One region of the Mesorhizobium sp. CA12 genome, then DNA from elsewhere that is predicted to be linked to it. Evidence: predicted binding sites of a transcription regulator. Region 1 holds the regulator's gene; the other holds the start of a gene.
What was found. The regulator PhoB, encoded in region 1, activates phosphate uptake and scavenging genes when phosphate is short. The targets are predictions, from matches to a motif close to TGTCATNNANCTGTCAT.
Positions count from the first base shown of each region.

Region 2: the regulator PhoB is predicted to act here: its motif matches at 2,627-2,643, upstream of LB520_RS24390 (ceramide glucosyltransferase).

Region 1 is NZ_JAIUHT010000003.1:168,811-177,718, forward strand. Features, by position in the region: gene LB520_RS07290 (CHASE domain-containing protein) at 1-685, opposite strand, end outside; gene LB520_RS07295 (ATP-binding cassette domain-containing protein) at 818-1,618, opposite strand; gene LB520_RS07300 (sugar ABC transporter permease) at 1,646-2,998, opposite strand; gene xylF (D-xylose ABC transporter substrate-binding protein) at 3,230-4,270, opposite strand; gene LB520_RS07310 (ROK family protein) at 4,539-5,780, shown strand; gene phoB (phosphate regulon transcriptional regulator PhoB) at 6,113-6,802, opposite strand; gene phoU (phosphate signaling complex protein PhoU) at 6,819-7,526, opposite strand; gene pstB (phosphate ABC transporter ATP-binding protein PstB) at 7,547-8,350, opposite strand; gene pstA (phosphate ABC transporter permease PstA) at 8,347-8,908, opposite strand, start outside.
Region 2 is NZ_JAIUHT010000018.1:25,946-34,853, forward strand. Features, by position in the region: gene argF (ornithine carbamoyltransferase) at 1-774, shown strand, start outside; gene LB520_RS24380 (Hsp33 family molecular chaperone) at 899-1,927, shown strand; gene apaG (Co2+/Mg2+ efflux protein ApaG) at 2,130-2,522, opposite strand; gene LB520_RS24390 (ceramide glucosyltransferase) at 2,866-4,011, shown strand; gene LB520_RS24395 (O-succinylhomoserine sulfhydrylase) at 4,094-5,284, opposite strand; SAM riboswitch at 5,341-5,418, opposite strand; gene LB520_RS24400 (2'-deoxycytidine 5'-triphosphate deaminase) at 5,535-6,629, shown strand; gene LB520_RS29200 (hypothetical protein) at 6,807-6,929, opposite strand; gene araD1 (AraD1 family protein) at 7,116-8,111, opposite strand; gene mmsB (multiple monosaccharide ABC transporter permease) at 8,309-8,908, opposite strand, start outside.

The DNA.
Region 1 (8,908 bases):
GGTCCTGCGCGCGGAACGCGGCGTAAAGAAAGCCGGCCGTCGAGGAGCGGCTTGCATTGATGACATCTGGCGCGGTCTCGACGTTCAGACGCACGAAAACCAGGAACCCGGTGAAGGTCTGCGCCACGCCGGCGCCCTGGCCGAGCTGGACCAAACCGCTCGCATGCTGCCGGTCGTCTGCCATCGCCTTTTCGATCGCCGCGCGCCGTACCGGCTCGGTGAACATATCGAAGCCGATGATCGACTGGTTGGAGGCAGCGAGCGGCTCGAACAGCACGATGGGCGTGCGCCATTGCTGCGTCGTGGCAGGATAGATCGGATGCGCCGACCCATGGTCGTGCAGGATGTCGCGTTCCACCGCCGCCTCGTCGCCGGTCTTGGCGAGCCTCAGGAAGCCGATGCCGCGCAGCCCGGCGAAATTGTCGTCGATGTCGAGGGCGGTGAAGAAGGCCTTGAATTCGCCGCGCGAGATGTCGCCGTTGCGGGCATCGAACAGCGCCTGCGTCGAACGCAGCAGCGACAGATGCAGGTCGACGCGGCTCTCGATGCGGTTGACCGCGTCGTCGGCCGTGCCCTCGAACTTGATCCGCGCCGCCTCCTGCGTCGCGAAATAGGCGAACCCTGCCATGGTCAGGCTGATCAGCGCGACGGCGACAAAGGCAAGGATCGGAAAGAGCTTCTTCAAATCAAGGATGCGGCCCGTGGACGGTCGACGATCTTTATGGGCAAGTCTCGGCGCCAACACAATGGCGCGGTCAAACCATCACCGCGGTTGGTACATCACGCAGCCGTTAATTAGCCGGCTACCAGTTCGACTTCATGCTGCGATCTTCAGCGCCCCCGGGCCCGGAATGGCGCCCGGCGGGCATCTGCCGAGGATGATCATGCCGAGCACCTCGTCTTGGGTGACATCGGTGGTGCGCGCCGTGCCGACCACCTGGCCGTTCTTCATCACGCAGACCCGGTCGGCGAGCTCGAACACGTCGTGAATGTCGTGGCTGATCAGGAAGATGCCGATGCCGTCGGCCTTGAGCTGTTTGACCAGTTCGCCGACCTGCGCCGTCTCCTGCGGGCCGAGCGCCGCCGTCGGCTCGTCCATGATCAGGATACGGGCGTTGAACAGGATCGCGCGCGCGATCGCCACCGACTGCCGCTGTCCGCCCGACAGCTTGATAACCGGCTCCTTGAAGCGCTGGAAACGCGGATTGAGCCGGCCCATCACCTTGCGCGCTTCGGCTTCCATGGCGACGTCGTCGAGCGTGCCCCAACCCGTCATCAGTTCGCGGCCGAGGAAGAGATTGGCTGCGGCATCGACATTGTCGGCCAGCGCCAGCGTCTGATAGATCGTCTCGACGCCGTATTTCTTGGCGTCGCGCGGATTGGAGATCGAAGCCTCCTCGCCATTGATGAATATCTGTCCGCTGTCGCGCTTATAGGCGCCGGACAGGATCTTGATCAGCGTCGATTTGCCGGCGCCATTGTGACCGAGCAGCGCCATCACTTCGCCGGGGAAAAGATCGACGGATGCGTCGTCGACGGCGCGGATGCCGCCGAAGGCGATCGAAACGTTGCGCATGTCGACCAGCGGAACGCCGGCGGGAGCGGTCTTGTCAGCCATGATCCCTTTCCTCCCTATAGTCCTTGCTCAGACGCGCTTGCGATAGAGGGTGTCGAGCCACACCGCCACGACCAGCACGGCGCCCACGACGATGCTCTGCAGCGGTGAATCGACGCCGAGCAACACCATGCCGGATTGCAGCGACTGCATCAGCAATGCGCCCAGCATGGCGCCGAGCACGGTTCCGGAACCGCCTGCAAGCGACGTGCCGCCGATGACCGCCGCGGCGATGACCAGCAGTTCATCCAGCGTCCCCAGCGCGTTTGTCGAGGAGTTCTGCCTGGCCGACGAGATCGCCGCCGCGATCGTCGCCAGCACGCCCATGATCATGAACACCTTCATGGTGATCCAGCGCGTGTTGATGCCGGCAAGATTGGCGGCTTCCGGATTGCCGCCGATGGCAAAGACGTAGCGGCCGAATCTAGTGCGCTTGGTGACGAAGGTCATGATCAGGCCGACGGCGACCGCCATCAGCACCGGAATGGCGATGCCGTGCGCGATGAACAGCCCGCCTTCGGGCACGGTGATGTTGTTGGCCGCGGCGTAGCGGTTCACGATGCCGACCGGCCACGGATAGGAGTTGGCGAGCCACACCGCGCCCAGGATGACCGCGCAGGTGACCGTGGCAAGCAGCGTCTCGGCCCAGACCGGACGCAGCGGGAAGCGGAAGCGCTTGCGCTGCACGCGGCCGTTGAAATGCATGAAGATAACCGCCAGACAGGCGACGATGCCGACGGCCCAGCTCCATTTGGCGCCGATCGAGCCCGCCGGGCCGCCGCCCATCAACTGGAACGTGGCGTCGAGCGGCGCAACGGTCTGACCGCTGGTGACCCACCAGGCAGCGCCCCGCCATACTAGCAATCCGCCAAGCGTGACGATGAAGGCCGGCACTTCGAGATAGGCGATAACGAAGCCCTGGAAGGCGCCGATGATGAGGCCGAGCGCCAGGCCGATCAGCAACGCCAGAACCCAGATCCAGGGGTTTCCCAGTTCAAGCCCGACGAAGCGAACCAGGAAATGCGCCTGGGCAAAGCCCATGACCATGCCGATCAGCCCTTCGGCCGACCCGACCGACAGGTCGATGTTGCGCATGACGATGACGAGCACCATGCCGGAGGCCATGATCGCCACGGCCGAAGACTGAACCGACAGGTTCCAGAGATTGCGCGGCGTCAGGAACGTGCGGCTGTCGAAGTCGAGCGGGTTGACGCCAAGCCGCAGGCTGGAAATCACATGCAGCCCGATCCAGATGAGGAGCAGCGCGCCGATCATGCCCAGCATGCGGGTGTCGAGCTCGGTCGCCTTCAGGAACCGGGCAACAGTGCCGAGTTCCGACGCGCGCGCGGTGTCCGCCGGTTGGGTAGACGTCGTGTCGGTCATGATTTCCTCCCACCGGCTTGCCGTCTGGCGCGGATGCCGGAACTCAGCCTAGAAGCTATCCGCCTGAGGCAGAACGGCAAAATCTTTTGAGAAAACGCCGCGGCTTTAAGGCAATCCCAGGAAAGTGCGTAGCGGTTTTCCGTCCGGGATTGCGGCAACAAAAACCAGGAGCGGTTCATTGAACCGCTCCTGGCCGCGGCGCAGGTGTTTTTGATCGAACGTCGGCAAGGCTCAGTTGCAGACCTGGACGCTGCCGGCGGGCACGCCCGCGCAGACCTCGTCCTTCTTGATCCAGCCGGCGTCGATGACGACGTTGAGGTTGTCCTTGGTGATCGCGACCGGCGTCAGGAACAGCGACTTGACGGTGTTGCCGCCGGGCGTCGTGAAGTCCTTGGCGCCGGCGATGTCGCCCATCTTCTTGCCGTCGGCGAGCTGCGAGGCGATCTCGGCGGCGTTCTTGCCGAGCTCGCGCGCGTCTTTCCACACCGACACGGTCTGCGTGCCGAGCGCGATGCGGTTGAGCGCCGCGTGGTCGCCGTCCTGGCCCGAGACCGGCACGGTGCCGGCCAGCCCCTGCGCCGTCAGCGCCGCGACAACGCCGCCGGCGGTGCCGTCATTGGCAGCCACGACCGCGTCGACCTTGTTGTCGTTGGCGGTCAGGAACTGCTCCATGTTCTTCTGCGCGTTGGCCGGCAGCCAGCCGTCCGTGTAGGCCTCGCCGACATTCTTGATCTTGCCGCTGTCGATGGCGTCCTTCAGGACTTCCATGGAGCCCGCGAACAGGAAGTCGGCGTTCGGATCGGAGCCCGAGCCCTTGATGAAGACATAGTTGCCTTCCGGCTTGGCCTTGAACACCTCGCGGGCCTGCATGCGCCCGACTTCCTTGTTGTCGAAGGTCAGGTAGAACACGTCCTTGTTCTCGATCAGGCGGTCATAGCCGACGACCGGGATTCCTTCATCGAGCGCCTTCTGCACTGCCGGGCCGATTGCCGAGGCATCCTGCGCCAGGATGATCAGCGCGTTGGCGCCCTGCGAGATCAGGCTTTCGACGTCGGTTAGCTGCTTGCCCGGATTGGACTGCGCGTCGGCCGAGATATACTTGTCGCCGGCGGCCTCGATGGCGGCCTTCATCGCTGCTTCGTCGGTCTTCCAGCGCTCTTCCTGGAAATTCGACCACGACACGCCGATCACCTTGTCCTTCGCCTCGGCGACGGACGCCAGCGTCAGCGACATGGCAACGCCCGCCAGAATGGCGGCTGCAAATTTCTTCATGATATCCTCCCTGCGCCCGTGCGGCGCGACCCAGACTGGCCCGAAGGCCGGCACAGAGGCTTTTTTTCGAGCCTCAAAAAAATAGTGGTCCAGCACAACAGCGCTGTCAACCGAGATTCTGATGGGTTTTGATGGGCTCAGGCATTTTTTTCGGTATCCGCAATAAATAATGACATGGCCCCTGGCTTCTGCCACAATCCCTAGCGTGTCAGCGACAGGCCATGGCATTATCACAAGGCCGCGATGACTGGGGAGGACGTGCGAAACGATGTCGGTCGGAATCCGCCATGACGATTTGCGCCGGCGCAACCGCGCCATGGTGATTTCGGCGGTACGCCGCGCCGGTCAGCCATCACGGACCGAAATTGCCGCCACCACCGGGCTCAGCCACTCGACCATTTCGGCGATCTCCGCCGACCTGATCCAGGAGGGCATTCTCACCGAAAGCAAGGCCAGCGAGCCGACGGCGTTGAAGCGCGGCCGGCCGCAGATCGGCCTGGCGCTGAACCCTGAAGCCGCCGCGGTGCTGACCGTGGTGTTGTCTCTGAACTTCCTGTCGGTCGCCGTGATCGACTATGCCGGCCAGGTTGTCGCCGAGGAGCAGCAACGCCTGGACACGCTTGTCATGCCCCGCGACGAGCTGATCGGCGAATGCGTGGCGATCGTGCGGCGCCGGCTGCAGGATCCCGACCTCGACATTGGCAGCGTCGCCCGCATCGCCATGGGCATTCAGGGCATCACCGATTCTAATGCACGCGCCATGCTCTGGTCGCCGATAACGCCGCTGACCGACATTCCTTTCGCCGACATTCTCGAGAAGGAGTTCGGCATCTCCGCCACCATGGAGAACGACTGCAACATGATGGCGGTGGCGCTGCAATGGCGCGACCCGGAGCGCTATCGTGACGACTTCATCGCCATCCTGTTGTCGCACGGCATCGGCATGGGTCTCGTGCTCAAGGGTGCGCTGTTCACCGGCACGCATTCCTCCGGCGGCGAGTTCGGCCACATGATTCACCGCCCGGGCGGGGCGCTTTGCCGCTGCGGCCGCCGCGGCTGCGTCGAGGCCTATGCCGGCAACTATGCGATCTGGCGCAGCGCCATGAAAATGAGCGAGGACGCCGAGCCGGTCGACGTCGGCGACGCCGACATGCGGGCCCTTGCCGCGAAGGCGCGCGAGAGGGACGGCCCCGAACGGGAGGCTTACCGCCGGGCCGGCGAAGCGCTTGGTTTCGGTCTCGGCAGCCTGTTCGCCCTCATCGACCCGGCGCCTGTAGCCATGGTCGGCGTCAGCGCGGCCGCCTTCGACCTGATCGAGCCGGCGCTGCGCGAGGCGATCGCCCAGACGGCCGGCGGCCAGCACTCCGAATCGATCTCCTTCGACACCGAGCCGAACGAGTTGCCGCTGATCCGCGAAGGCTGCGCCATGCGCGCGTTGACCTTCGTCGACCAGGAGATTTTCGCGCCGGGAGGCCAGGCAAGAGTGGGGACGGGAAAGAACGTGGCCTGAGGCAGCCTTGAAGAGGTCCGGGACAGCAGCAGACGCTTGAATTAGCGAAGGGAAGGCCCCGCAGCTTCGTCATTCCAGGGCGGAGCAGGAGCGAAGCTCCGTCGCGGAGACCCTGGAATCCATGCCGCTATCTCACGCGTCGAGCGCAGCGGCACAGAATTCTGGACTGTCGCAACGCATCGACATCACGGAATGGATCCTCGGGTCTGCGCTGCGTCGCTGCGCTCCTTGCTCCGCCCGTGGATGACGAAGCACAAGCGTCTCGGCTAACCGCCAATGCACGCGATCCGATGCTGGAGACACAGAACCCGTCAGCGTCTCAGCCCCTATCCCTAATCTTCCCTGATCGCGTAACCCGCCCCGCGGATGGTGCGGATGACGTCCGGCATGCGGCCATTGTTGACCGCTTTGCGCAGACGGCCGACATGGACGTCGACGGTGCGTTCGTCGATATAGATCGTCTCGCCCCAGACATTGTCGAGCAGCTGGCTGCGCGAGAACACCCGGCCGGGATGACGCATCATGAATTCCAGCAGCCGGAACTCGGTCGGGCCGAGCCTGATCTCGCTCTTCTTGCGGTAGACGCGGTGCGACTCGCGGTCGAGCACGATGTCGCCGACCTTGAGCACGCTGGACAGCACCTCCGGCTTGGCGCGGCGCAGCAGCGCCTTGACGCGCGCCATGAACTCCGGCGTCGAGAACGGCTTGACCAGATAGTCGTCGGCGCCGGTCGAGAGGCCGCGCACGCGGTCGCTTTCTTCGCCCCGCGCGGTCAGCATGATGATCGGCAGCCGCTCGGTCTCGGGCCGCATCCTGAGGCGCCGGCAGAGCTCGATGCCGGAAACCGCCGGCACCATCCAGTCGAGCACGAGCAGGTCGGGAACGTTTTCCTGAAGGCGGATTTCGGCCTCGTCGCCGCGGGTCACCACTTCGACCTGGTAACCCTCGGATTCGAGATTGTAGCGGAGCAGCACCCCAAGCGGCTCCTCGTCCTCCACCACCATGATGCGTGGCGCGATCATTGGCAGGTACCCTTCGTCAGGCCGCCGGCGCCGACATTGTCGTCTCGTCCTGCTTGGGACGATTCGCGGGCAATTGCGTGCCGGTCAGCACATAATAGGCGTTCTCGGCGATGTTGGTCACATGGTCGCCGATCCGCTCGAGATTCTTGGCGCAGAACAGAAGATGCGTGCAGGCGGTGATGTTGCGCGGGTCTTCCATCATGTAGGTCAGGAGCTCCCGGAAGACGGATGTGTATTTGACGTCGATGCGCTCGTCGTCGTTGCGAAGCTTGGCCAGCGCCGTGGCGTCGCCCACCGTATATTCCTGGATCACGGCCTGGACCTGGATCAGCACCAGCTGCGCCATGGAATCGATCGAATGCGTGAGGTCGCGCGGCGCGGCGCTGACGCCGACCGAGCCGACGCGCTTGGCGATGTTCTTGGCGAGGTCGCCGATGCGTTCGAGGTCGCCCGCCATGCGGATCGAGCCAACCACATTGCGCAGGTCGTCGGCCATCGGCTGGCGCTTGGCGATCAGCGTGATGGCGCGGTCGTCGAGCTCGCGCTGGCGCGCGTCCATGATGGCATCGTCGGAAACGACGCGCTGCGCCATGGCATTGTCGGTCTCAAGCAGAGCCTTGGTCGAAGCGCCGACCATCGAGCTGGCGAGATCGCCCATGTCGTTGATGAGCCGGCTGATCTGCCTCAGATCCTCGTCGAAGGAAGCGACGGTATGTTCGGCCATGATGATGTCCTCGTATGAGCTCAGCCGAAGCGGCCGGTGATGTAGTCCTGCGTGCGCTTTTCGCGGGGCGAGGTGAAGATCTTCTCGGTCCGGTCGAACTCCACCAGCTCGCCCAGATACATGAACGCCGTCTGCCGCGACACGCGCGCCGCCTGCTGCATGTTGTGGGTGACGATGACGATCGTGTAGTCGGCCTGCAGCTCGTCGATCAGTTCCTCGATCTTGGCGGTCGACAGCGGATCGAGCGCCGAGGCCGGCTCGTCGAGCAGGATGACCTCGGGCTTCACAGCAACGGTACGGGCGATGCACAGGCGCTGCTGCTGGCCGCCCGAGAGGCTGAGGCCGCTGGCGTTGAGCTTGTCCTTGACCTCGTTCCAGAGTGCTGCGCGCTTCAGCGCCTGCTCGACGCGGCTGTCCATCTCGGCCTTGCTGATCTTCTCATAGAGCCTGACGCCGAAAGCGATGTTCTCGTAGATCGACATCGGGAACGGCGTCGGCTTCTGAAACACCATGCCGATCTTGGTCCTGAGCAGGTTGAGGTCCTGCGAGCGGTCGAGGATGTTCTTGCCGTCGAGCAGCACCTGGCCCTCGGCGCTCTGCTTCGGATAGAGCTCGTAGATGCGGTTGAGCACGCGCAGCAGCGTCGACTTCCCGCAGCCCGACGGGCCGATGAAGGCGGTCACGCTGCGCTCGGGCAGGGACAGGTTGATGTCCTTCAGCGCCTTCGACTGGCCATAGTAGAAATTGAGGTTCTTGACCTCGATCTTGGCCTTCTCGACGGTCGTGTCGGCTGCGTTCAGGTCGGTGGACAACATCGGTTTCATCTGTCCTCTCTGCGTCCGGTTAGGCTGCGGGCGATGATGCTCAGCCCGAGAACCGTCAGGGTGATTATGAGTGCGCCCGTCCAGGCCAGTTGCTGCCATTCCTCGTAGGGGCTGAGAGCGAACTGGAAGATGGTTACCGGCAGGCTGGCCATCGGCGCATTGAGATTGCTCGACCAGAACTGGTTGTTGAGCGCGGTGAAGAGAAGCGGCGCCGTCTCGCCGGAGATGCGGGCGATCGCCAAAAGGATGCCGGTGACGATGCCGGACAGCGCCGCGCGATAGGCAACCGAGCGGATCACCACCCAGCGCGGCGCTCCGATGGCGGTGCCTGCTTCGCGCAGCGCGTTGGGCACAAGGTTCAGCATGTCCTCGGTGGTGCGCACCACGACGGGGATCACCAGGATCGACAGCGCGACCGCGCCGGCAATCGCCGAGAAGTGCCCCATCGGCCGCACCATCAGCTCGTAGACGAACAGGCCGATGATGATCGACGGCGCCGACAGGAGGATGTCGTTGATGAAGCGCACCACCGTCGTGAGCTTCGAGAAGCGTCCGTAT
Region 2 (8,908 bases), on a different contig from region 1:
ATGATCTTCGACAAGCCGTCGACGCGCACGCGCGTGTCCTTCGATGTCGGCATGCGCCAGCTCGGCGGCGAGACCATCATGTTGACCGGCACCGAGATGCAGCTCGGCCGTTCGGAGACCATCGCCGACACGGCGAAAGTGCTGTCGCGCTATGTCGACGCCATCATGATCCGCACCACCTCGCACGACCGGCTGCTGGAGCTCACCGAGAACGCCACCGTTCCGGTCATCAACGGGCTGACCGACGACACGCATCCCTGCCAGCTCATGGCCGACATCATGACCTTTGAGGAGCATCGCGGTCCGGTGTCCGGCAAGACCTTCGCCTGGACCGGCGACGGCAACAATGTGCTGCATTCGCTCCTGGAGGCCTCGGCGCGGTTTAGCTTCAACCTCAATGTCGCGGTGCCGGAAGGCAGCGAGCCTTTCGAGAAATATGTCGACTGGTCGAAAGCCAATGGCGGCAAGGTCCGGTTTTCCAGGTCCGCCGAGGAAGCCGTCGACCAGGCCGACTGCGTCGTTACCGACAGCTGGGTCTCCATGGGCCAGGAGCATCGCGCCCGCGGCCACAACGTCTTCCTGCCCTATCAGGTCAATGCGGCGCTGATGGCGAAAGCCAAGCCCGATGCATTGTTCATGCACTGCCTGCCGGCGCATCGCGGCGAGGAGGTCACCGACGAGGTGATCGACGGCCCGCATTCGGTGGTCTTCGACGAGGCCGAGAACCGGCTGCACGCCCAGAAGGCGGTGCTGGCCTGGTGTCTGGGCGCGTGAGAAGGGCTGGACCTGACCGCTTCCGGCCCGATCGGGCTCAACTTGATCTGGGGACATGTGATGCCTATTTGCGGGCCATCACGTAAATCGAACGCGCTTCGACGCATGCGGCTCACCGGGCGGCATGGCTGCGCCCCGGAGTATTGTCATGTTGGAAACCCAGACCTTGGCTGAGCATAAACCCCAACTCGGTGAATTCGGCTTCGCCGGCGACGATCACGTCGTGCCTTACGAGGTCGCGCCGCTCGATGTGCGCGGCCGCACCGTGCAGCTCGGGCCGATGCTCGACGCTATTCTGAGCCGCCACGATTACCCCGAGCCGGTCGCCCGCCTGCTGGCGGAAGCCTGCGTGCTCACCGTGCTGCTCGGCACTTCGCTGAAGTTCGAAGGCAAGTTCATCCTGCAGACCCGCACCGACGGTCCGGTCGACATGCTGGTGGCCGATTTCACCACGCCGCATGCGCTGCGCGCCTATGCGCGCTTCGATGCCGACCGGCTGCAGGCGCTGACCGCCGCCGGCGAGACCTCGCAGCAGACGCTGCTCGGCGACGGCGTCTTGGCCTTGACGATCGACCAGGGTGCGCATACGCAGCGCTACCAAGGCATCGTCCAGCTCGACGGCACCTCGCTCGAGGACGCCGCGCGCACCTATTTCCGGCAGTCGGAGCAGATCCCGACCGATATCAAGATGTCGGTCGCCAAGCTGGTCACGCCCGGCCCGGCCGGCGCGCGCGAGCAGTGGCGCGCCGGCGGTATCCTGGCGCAATTCCTGCCGCAGTCGCCGGAACGCATGCGCGTTCCCGATATTTCTGGCGGCGACGGCGATCCGCGTGACGTTGCGGACCAGCCGGCCGACAATTCCTGGCAGGAGTTGCTGGCGCTGCTCGGCACGATCGAGCCGACCGAGTTGATCGACCCGACAGTGGGCGCCGAGCGATTGCTCTACCGGCTGTTCCACGAACACGGCGTGCGCGTTTTCCGCGGCGTCCCTGTCGCCGACCAGTGCTCCTGCTCGCGCGACAAGATCCGCGGCATTCTCGAAGGCTTTTCGGCTGAGGAGATCAAGGAATCGACCGAGGAGGGCGGCATCCATGTCGCCTGCGAGTTCTGCTCGACCCAATACGACTTCGACCCAGCTGAATTCGCGAAGTGAGCTCTCTTCCTTCTCCCCGTTCCACGGGGAGAAGGTGCCCGAAGGGCGGATGAGGGGCGGCGCCAACGTTGGCGATCATAGCGACACGCTGGCGACGCGGTCGTCCGCCTCCAGGAAAATCTCAGAAGCCCGGCGCCGCCCCTCATTGCCCTGCCGGGCATTTCTCCCCGTGAAACGGGGAGAAAGAGGCTGTCGCTGACGGCTAATTCACCGTGCGCCTTGTCCCTGGCATGTCGAGCGAGAAAGCCGGAATGGCGATATCGAACGTCTCGCCGCGGCCGTTGCGCATCGTGTAGTGGCCGACCATGATGCCTGACGGCGTCGAGAGTGGGCAGCCCGAGGTGTACTGGTAACTGTCGCCGGGATTGAGTTCCGGCTGGTCGCCGACGACGCCGGCGCCGCGCACCTCCTCGACCCGGCCCTGACCGTCGGTGATGTGCCAGTAGCGCGACACAAGCTGCACGAACTCGTCGGAGCGGTTGTCGATCGTCACCTGATAGCCCCAGACGTAGCGGTTCTCGGACGGATCGGAGCGGTCCTCCAGATAGAAGGGCCTGACCAGCACTTCAATGTTGCGCGTCACTGCGCGATACATGGGCCACTCCGGTTGCCGCCGCGGAACATATGTCACGCTCCGCTCTTGATAAACGCAGCGCCGACCATCCTGCCAGCCTTGTAAGTGCAGGTGCCGAAAAACAATGTCATTTAGGTGACACATGACAATGTTGGTGTGCACAAACCGTGCCGGGCGACTCGGGCGCTCTGTAACAGTTGAAACGGCCGCGTGCGGCCTAAAGCAATTCCAGGAAAGCGCGAGCGGTTAAGCTCGGCGCCTTCGCCGTAGCCTTCCGTCCGGAATTGCGTGAAAACAAGGAGATGGAGTGGGTCGCCGTTTGCGTGAAACGGTGAAACTCTCTATCGGGGGTGACCAGATCTCGATGGAACTGACTATCGCAGCCGGCCTGGCTTCGTCAGCGCTTCTTTCCGTCAATCTCGCCAGCATCCTGCTCGCCTCGTCGCGGCTGAAGCGGCGGCATGTCATCGCGCCGCCCTCCAGCGCGCGGCCGCCGGTCTCCATCATCGTGCCGTCGCGTGGCGTCGAGCCGTTCACGCCGGAGACCTTGCAGCGCGCCTTCTCGCTCGATTGGCCGCGCTATGAGCTGATCTTCTGCGTCGCGCATGCCGAAGACCCGGTGGTCAAGCTGATCGATGCGGCGATCGCGCGCCACCCCAAAATTCCTGCGCGGCTGCTGATCGGCGACGATCGCGTCAGCGCCAATCCCAAGCTCAACAACTGCGTCAAGGGCTGGCAGGCGGCGAGACACGATTGGGTGATCCTCGCCGATTCCAACGTGCTGATGCCGAGAGACTATGTCCAGCACCTGATGGCGGCATGGCGGCCGGATACCGGCCTCGTCTGCTCGACGCCGATCGGCTCGCGGCCGGACGGGTTCTGGGCCGAAGTCGAATGCGCCTTCCTCAACACGCTGCAGGCGCGCTGGCAGTATGCCGGCGAGGCGGTTGGCCTTGGCTTCGCCCAGGGCAAGAGCATGCTGTGGAACAAGCCGATGCTCGATGCCAATGGCGGCATCCAGGCCTTGGCCGCCGAGATCGCCGAGGACGCGGCGGCCACCAAGCTGGTCAATGGCCTGGGGTTCAACGTCAACCTCGTCGCCTCGCCATTCGAGCAGCCGCTCGGCCAGCGCAGGCTCGCCGAGATCTGGTCGCGCCAGACGCGCTGGGCGCGGCTGCGGCGGGTTACCTTCCCACTGTTCTTCGCGCCGGAGATCCTGACTGGCGCTGCGGTGCCGCTGCTGCTGGCGCTGATTGCAGCGGCAAGCGCCGGCGTCAGCCTGCCCACGACGGCCTTGGGCGTGCTGGCGATCGCCTACCTGCCGGAATGGCTGCTGGCCTTTGCGAAGGGCTGGTATTTGTCGCCGCGCAGCATCACCGCGATGATCGTGCGCGATGCCCTGCTGCCGGCCATCTGGGCGCGCGCCTGGTTCGGCGGCGCCGTCGAATGGCGCGGCAACGCCATGACCATCCGCACCAAGGCGATGACCGAGCTGGAGGAGCTCGCCTAGAGCAATTCCAGGAAAAGTGTGAAACGGTTTCCCGTCCGGAATTGCGGCTCTGGAAGGCTCGGGCCGCGGCGTTCTCAGCCTTCTATTTTGCCGCCTTCAGGGCCTGTTCCACGTCTTCCAGCAGATCGTCGCTGTCCTCCAGGCCAACGGAGAGCCTCAGCGTGCCTGGCCCGATGCCGAGCTCGGCGCGGGCCTCGTCGCTCAGGTTCTTGTGCGTCGTCGTCGCCGGATGGGTGATCAGGCTCTTGGCGTCACCGAGATTGTTGGAGATCAGCACGATGTCGAGCGCGTTCTGGAAGGCAAAGGCCGCCTGCTTGCCGCCCTTGACGTCGAGGCAGATCAGCGTCGAGCCTCCCGACATCTGCTTCTTGACGAGATCCGCTTGCGGATGATCGGCGCGGCCCGGATAGATGACACGGGCGATCTCCGGTCGGCCGGCAAGGAAATCCGCGATCTTGCCGGCGCTCTCGGTCTGCTGGCGCACGCGCAGCGGCAGCGTCTCCAGGCCTTTGAGCAGCGTCCAGGCGTTGAAGGGCGACAGGCTGGGACCGGTGTGGCGGAAATAGTCGTGCAGGTTCTCGTCGATCCATTTCTTGTCCGACAGGATGACGCCGCCCAGGCAGCGGCCCTGGCCGTCTATATGCTTGGTCGCCGAATAGACGACGATATGGGCGCCGAGCTGCAGTGGCTTCTGCTGCAGCGGCGTGGCGAAGACATTGTCGACGATCAGCCTGGCACCGATCGAATTGGCGAGCCTGGCGACGGCGGCAATATCGACCACCTCCAGCGTCGGGTTGGTCGGGCTTTCCAGGAAGAACAGCTTGGTGTTCGGCCTTGTCGCCTTTTCCCAATTGGCGATGTCGGTGCCGTCGACCAGCGTCGCCTCGATGCCGTAGCGCGGCGCCAGCGTCTCGACCACCCAGCGGCAGGAGCCGAACAGGGCGCGTGCCGCCACGATATGATCTCCGGCCTTGGCGCTGCAGAGCAGCGCGGCGGTTACTGCGGCCATGCCGGAAGCGGTGGCGCGGGCATCCTCGGCGCCTTCGAGCGCGCACATGCGCTTTTCGAACATGTCGACGGTCGGGTTAGCGTAGCGCGAATAGATGAAGCCCGGCTCTTCGCCCTTGAAGCGGGCTTCCGCCGCTTGCGCCGTCTCGTAGACATAGCCTTGGGTGAGATACATCGCCTCGGATGTCTCGCCGAAACCGGAACGCAGCGTTCCGCCATGCACGAGTGCCGTCTGAGGATTCAAGTTGCGCTTCTTGGTGCTCATAGCCCTGCTTTCAGACACAAAAAAACCGGCCGCGAAGTCGCAACCGGTCCATATAGCCTTGCGGCTCGACGGTCCTTTAGCGACTTATTTAACGTGGCTGCAAGCCGACCGGCCAAATCACCACGGGATAACGACCCTTTAGACCCGCGCCGCGCTTGCGTCAATTGCCGGCTTCATTAAGAGGTTTGTACCAGCCGGGCGGCAAGAGCCTGCATAGATCCTCGCCCGGCCTTGTGAACGGAGCCAGCCTTTGCGGCAAACAGGCATTCTTCCGGATCAGGACATCGCAGCGCTGTTCGAGGCGAAGGCGCTGAAGTCGCCGCGCGCGCTGGACGCCGACCAGATCCAGCCGGCCAGCCTCGATCTAAGGCTCGGCGACAAGGCGTTTCGCGTGCGTGCCTCGTTCCTGCCGGGTCCGGATCATCTGGTCGCCGAGAAGCTCGAGCGGCTGAAGCTGCACGAGATCGATCTCGCCGCGGGCGCGGTGCTGGAAACCGGCTGTGTTTACATCGTGCCGCTGCTCGAAAGCCTGGCGCTGCCTTCGAACGTGTCCGCCTCGGCCAATCCGAAGAGCTCGACCGGCCGTCTCGACATATTCACGCGCGTCATGACCGACCGCGGCCACGAGTTCGACAAGATCGCGGCCGGCTATCACGGACCGCTCTATCTCGAGGTCAGCCCGCGCACCTTCCCGATCGTCGTGCGCGCCGGCTCGCGCCTTTCGCAGATACGCTTCCGCACCGGCAATGCGGTGCTGTCGGAGAGTGAGCTGCGCGACCTTCACCGCGCCGAGATGCTGGTCGCTACCGAGCCGCCCAATATTTCAGGCGGCGGCATCGCGCTCTCCATCGATCTCGACGGCGACAAGGACGGCCTTGTCGGCTACCGCGGCAAGCACCACACCGGGCTGGTCGACGTCGACAAGCGCGCCGCCCAGGATGTCGTCGATTTCTGGGAGCCGATCTACAAGAGCGGCGCCGGCGAACTGGTGCTCGATCCGGACGAATTCTATATCTTGGTCAGCCGAGAAGCCGTGCACGTGCCGCCGCTCTATGCCGCCGAGATGACACCCTTCGATCCGCTGGTCGGCGAGTTCCGCGTCCACTATGCCGGCTTCTTCGATCCGGGCTTCGGCCACTCCGCCGCCGGCGGCAGCGGCAGTCGCGCGGTGCTTGAAGTGCGCAGCCACGAGGTGCCTTTTATCCTCGACCACGGCCAGATCGTCGGCCGTCTCGTCTACGAGCATATGCTGAAACGCCCGCAGGCGCTTTACGGCACCGAACTCGGCTCGAACTATCAGGCGCAGGGCCTGAAGCTCTCCAAGCATTTTCGGGCAGCGCGGTGAGGTCCAAGTGGGGAGATGTCCGGAAGGGGACGCGCCGTCCCATCTGTTCTTCGTCATTCTAGGGCGGAGCAAGGAGCGAAGCGACGCGCGCAGACCCTAGAATCCATGCCGTGACGCCTGAGCGCCGCCACGGTGCCGAACGCTCACCAGCCAATTCCGCGAGAGAACTCGAACCATTCAGGATGATCTTCTGGAGCCTTGGCCGGTCTTGTGCCCGGGCATGCGGTGGGTAAGGTCATTGGCGACACCGAAATAGCGTGCCACCTTCTGGCTCGCGGTCATGTAAACATAGCCTGTCATGTTGCGATCTTAGCTGGCGCTGCGCCAACGGTTATTCTGGACGGCAGCAGTCTACGCCCAATGTCACGGCATGGATTCTAGGGTCTGCGCGCGTCGCTTCGCTCCTTGCTCCGCCCTAGAATGACGAAGTGGAAGAGGCAGCTTCCTTCGCGCCCCTCTGGCCTGCCAGTCACCGGGAGATCGGCGCTACAGCGCCTTCACCGCCACCTTGACCGGCTTCTCGATCTCCAGCGGATTGCGCAGCGGCAGGCCGAAATCCGGCGCCTCGATCTCGAACGTATCGCCGGCCTCGGTCCTGATGCCATCGGCGAAGGAGAGCGTCGCGGTGCCGAACATATGCACATGCACGTCGCCCGGCTGGCGGAAGGCCGAATATTTGAAATGGTGGTGCTCGAGATTGGCGATGGTGTGCGACATGTTCGCTTCGCCCGACAGGAACGGCTTTTCCCAGAGCAGCTTGCCGTCGCGCCAGATGCGCGAGGCGCCGCGGATGTCGGCGGGCAGCTCGCCGATCAGGATTTCAGGGCCAAACGAGGCGTTGCGCAGCTTGGAATGGGCGAGGAACAGATAGTTCACCCGCTCGGTGACGTGATCGGAGAACTCGTTCGACAGCGTGAAGCCGACGCGGAACGGCGCGCCGTCATCGCCGATGACATAGATGCCGGCGATCTCCGGCTCCTCGCCGCCATCCTGCGCGAAGGCCGGCGATATCAGGGGTGCGCCAGGCGCCACCGCCATCGTGCCGTTGCCCTTGTAGAACCATTCCGGCTGCACGCCGACCTGGCCTTTGGCCGGCTTGCCGCCTTCGAGGCCCATGCGGAACATCTTCATGGAATCGGTGAGTTCCGCCTCCCCGCCCTCGCTGAGCTTCTTGTGCATGGAATCGCGCGTTGCCGCGGAGCCGAGATGCGTGAGCCCCGTGCCGGTGAGGTGCAGATGCGCGGGATCCGGATGGTTGATCGGCGAGACCAGCCTGCCCCTCTTATAGGCGGCATCGAGATCGACCGTCTCGCCATAGCCCTTGCGCTCGATCAGCGCTTCGAGGCCCGTGCCTGTCCGCGCGGCCTCCATCGCCAGCGAATAGACGCTGCGCGCGCCGTTGATGACCCTGGTCTTGCCGCCGCCATTGCGGGCGACGACGCGGATCGTCTCGGCGTCGTCGAGGATCTGGGAGATCAGCATGTTTGAACCCTCTCTCATCTTGCCTGGCTGCCCGCGGGCAAACCTTGACCGGCGCGGCGCGAAGAAATCCGTGCCACGGTTGAAATTCTTCGTCCGGATTGCGCTCGCGAGCCCGGTCCTTGCCTGGACTTCTTGGCGCCGACGGGTTGCCGGCAGCTTCGCGATCTGAAACCCGTATGCCTCCTTAAGTCAGGTCTTCAGGCCTTGTTCTTGTTGTAGACGTCGAAGATGACGGCGCCGAGCAGCACCAGGCCTTTCACCACCTGCTGCCAGTCGACATTGACGCCCATGATCGACATGCCGTTGTTCATCACGCCCATGATGAAGCCGCCGACGACGGCACCGATCACCTGTCCGACGCCGCCCATTGCCGAGGCTCCGCCGATGAAGACGGCCGCGATGACGTCGAGCTCGCTGCCGAGACCGGCAGCCGGCACGGCCTGGCCGAGGCGCGCCGCGATGATCAGGCCGCCCAGTGCCGAGAGCACGCCCATGTTGATGAAGACCAGCAGGGTCAGCCTTTCGGTGTTGATGCCCGAAAGCTGCGCGGCCTTGGCGTTGCCGCCCATGGCGTAGATCCGGCGGCCGATGGTCATGCGCTTGGTGACGAAGACGAACAGCGAGATCAGCACGCCCATCACCAGCAGCACGACCGGCAGGCCCCTGTAGCTGGCGAACTGGAAGACCAGGAACAGCGCCAGCGCGCTGCCCACCAACGTCTTGACGACGAACAGCGGGAAGGGCTCCGCCTCATAGCCGTGACGCTCGCGCTTGCGCCGCGTCCTGAATCCGAAATA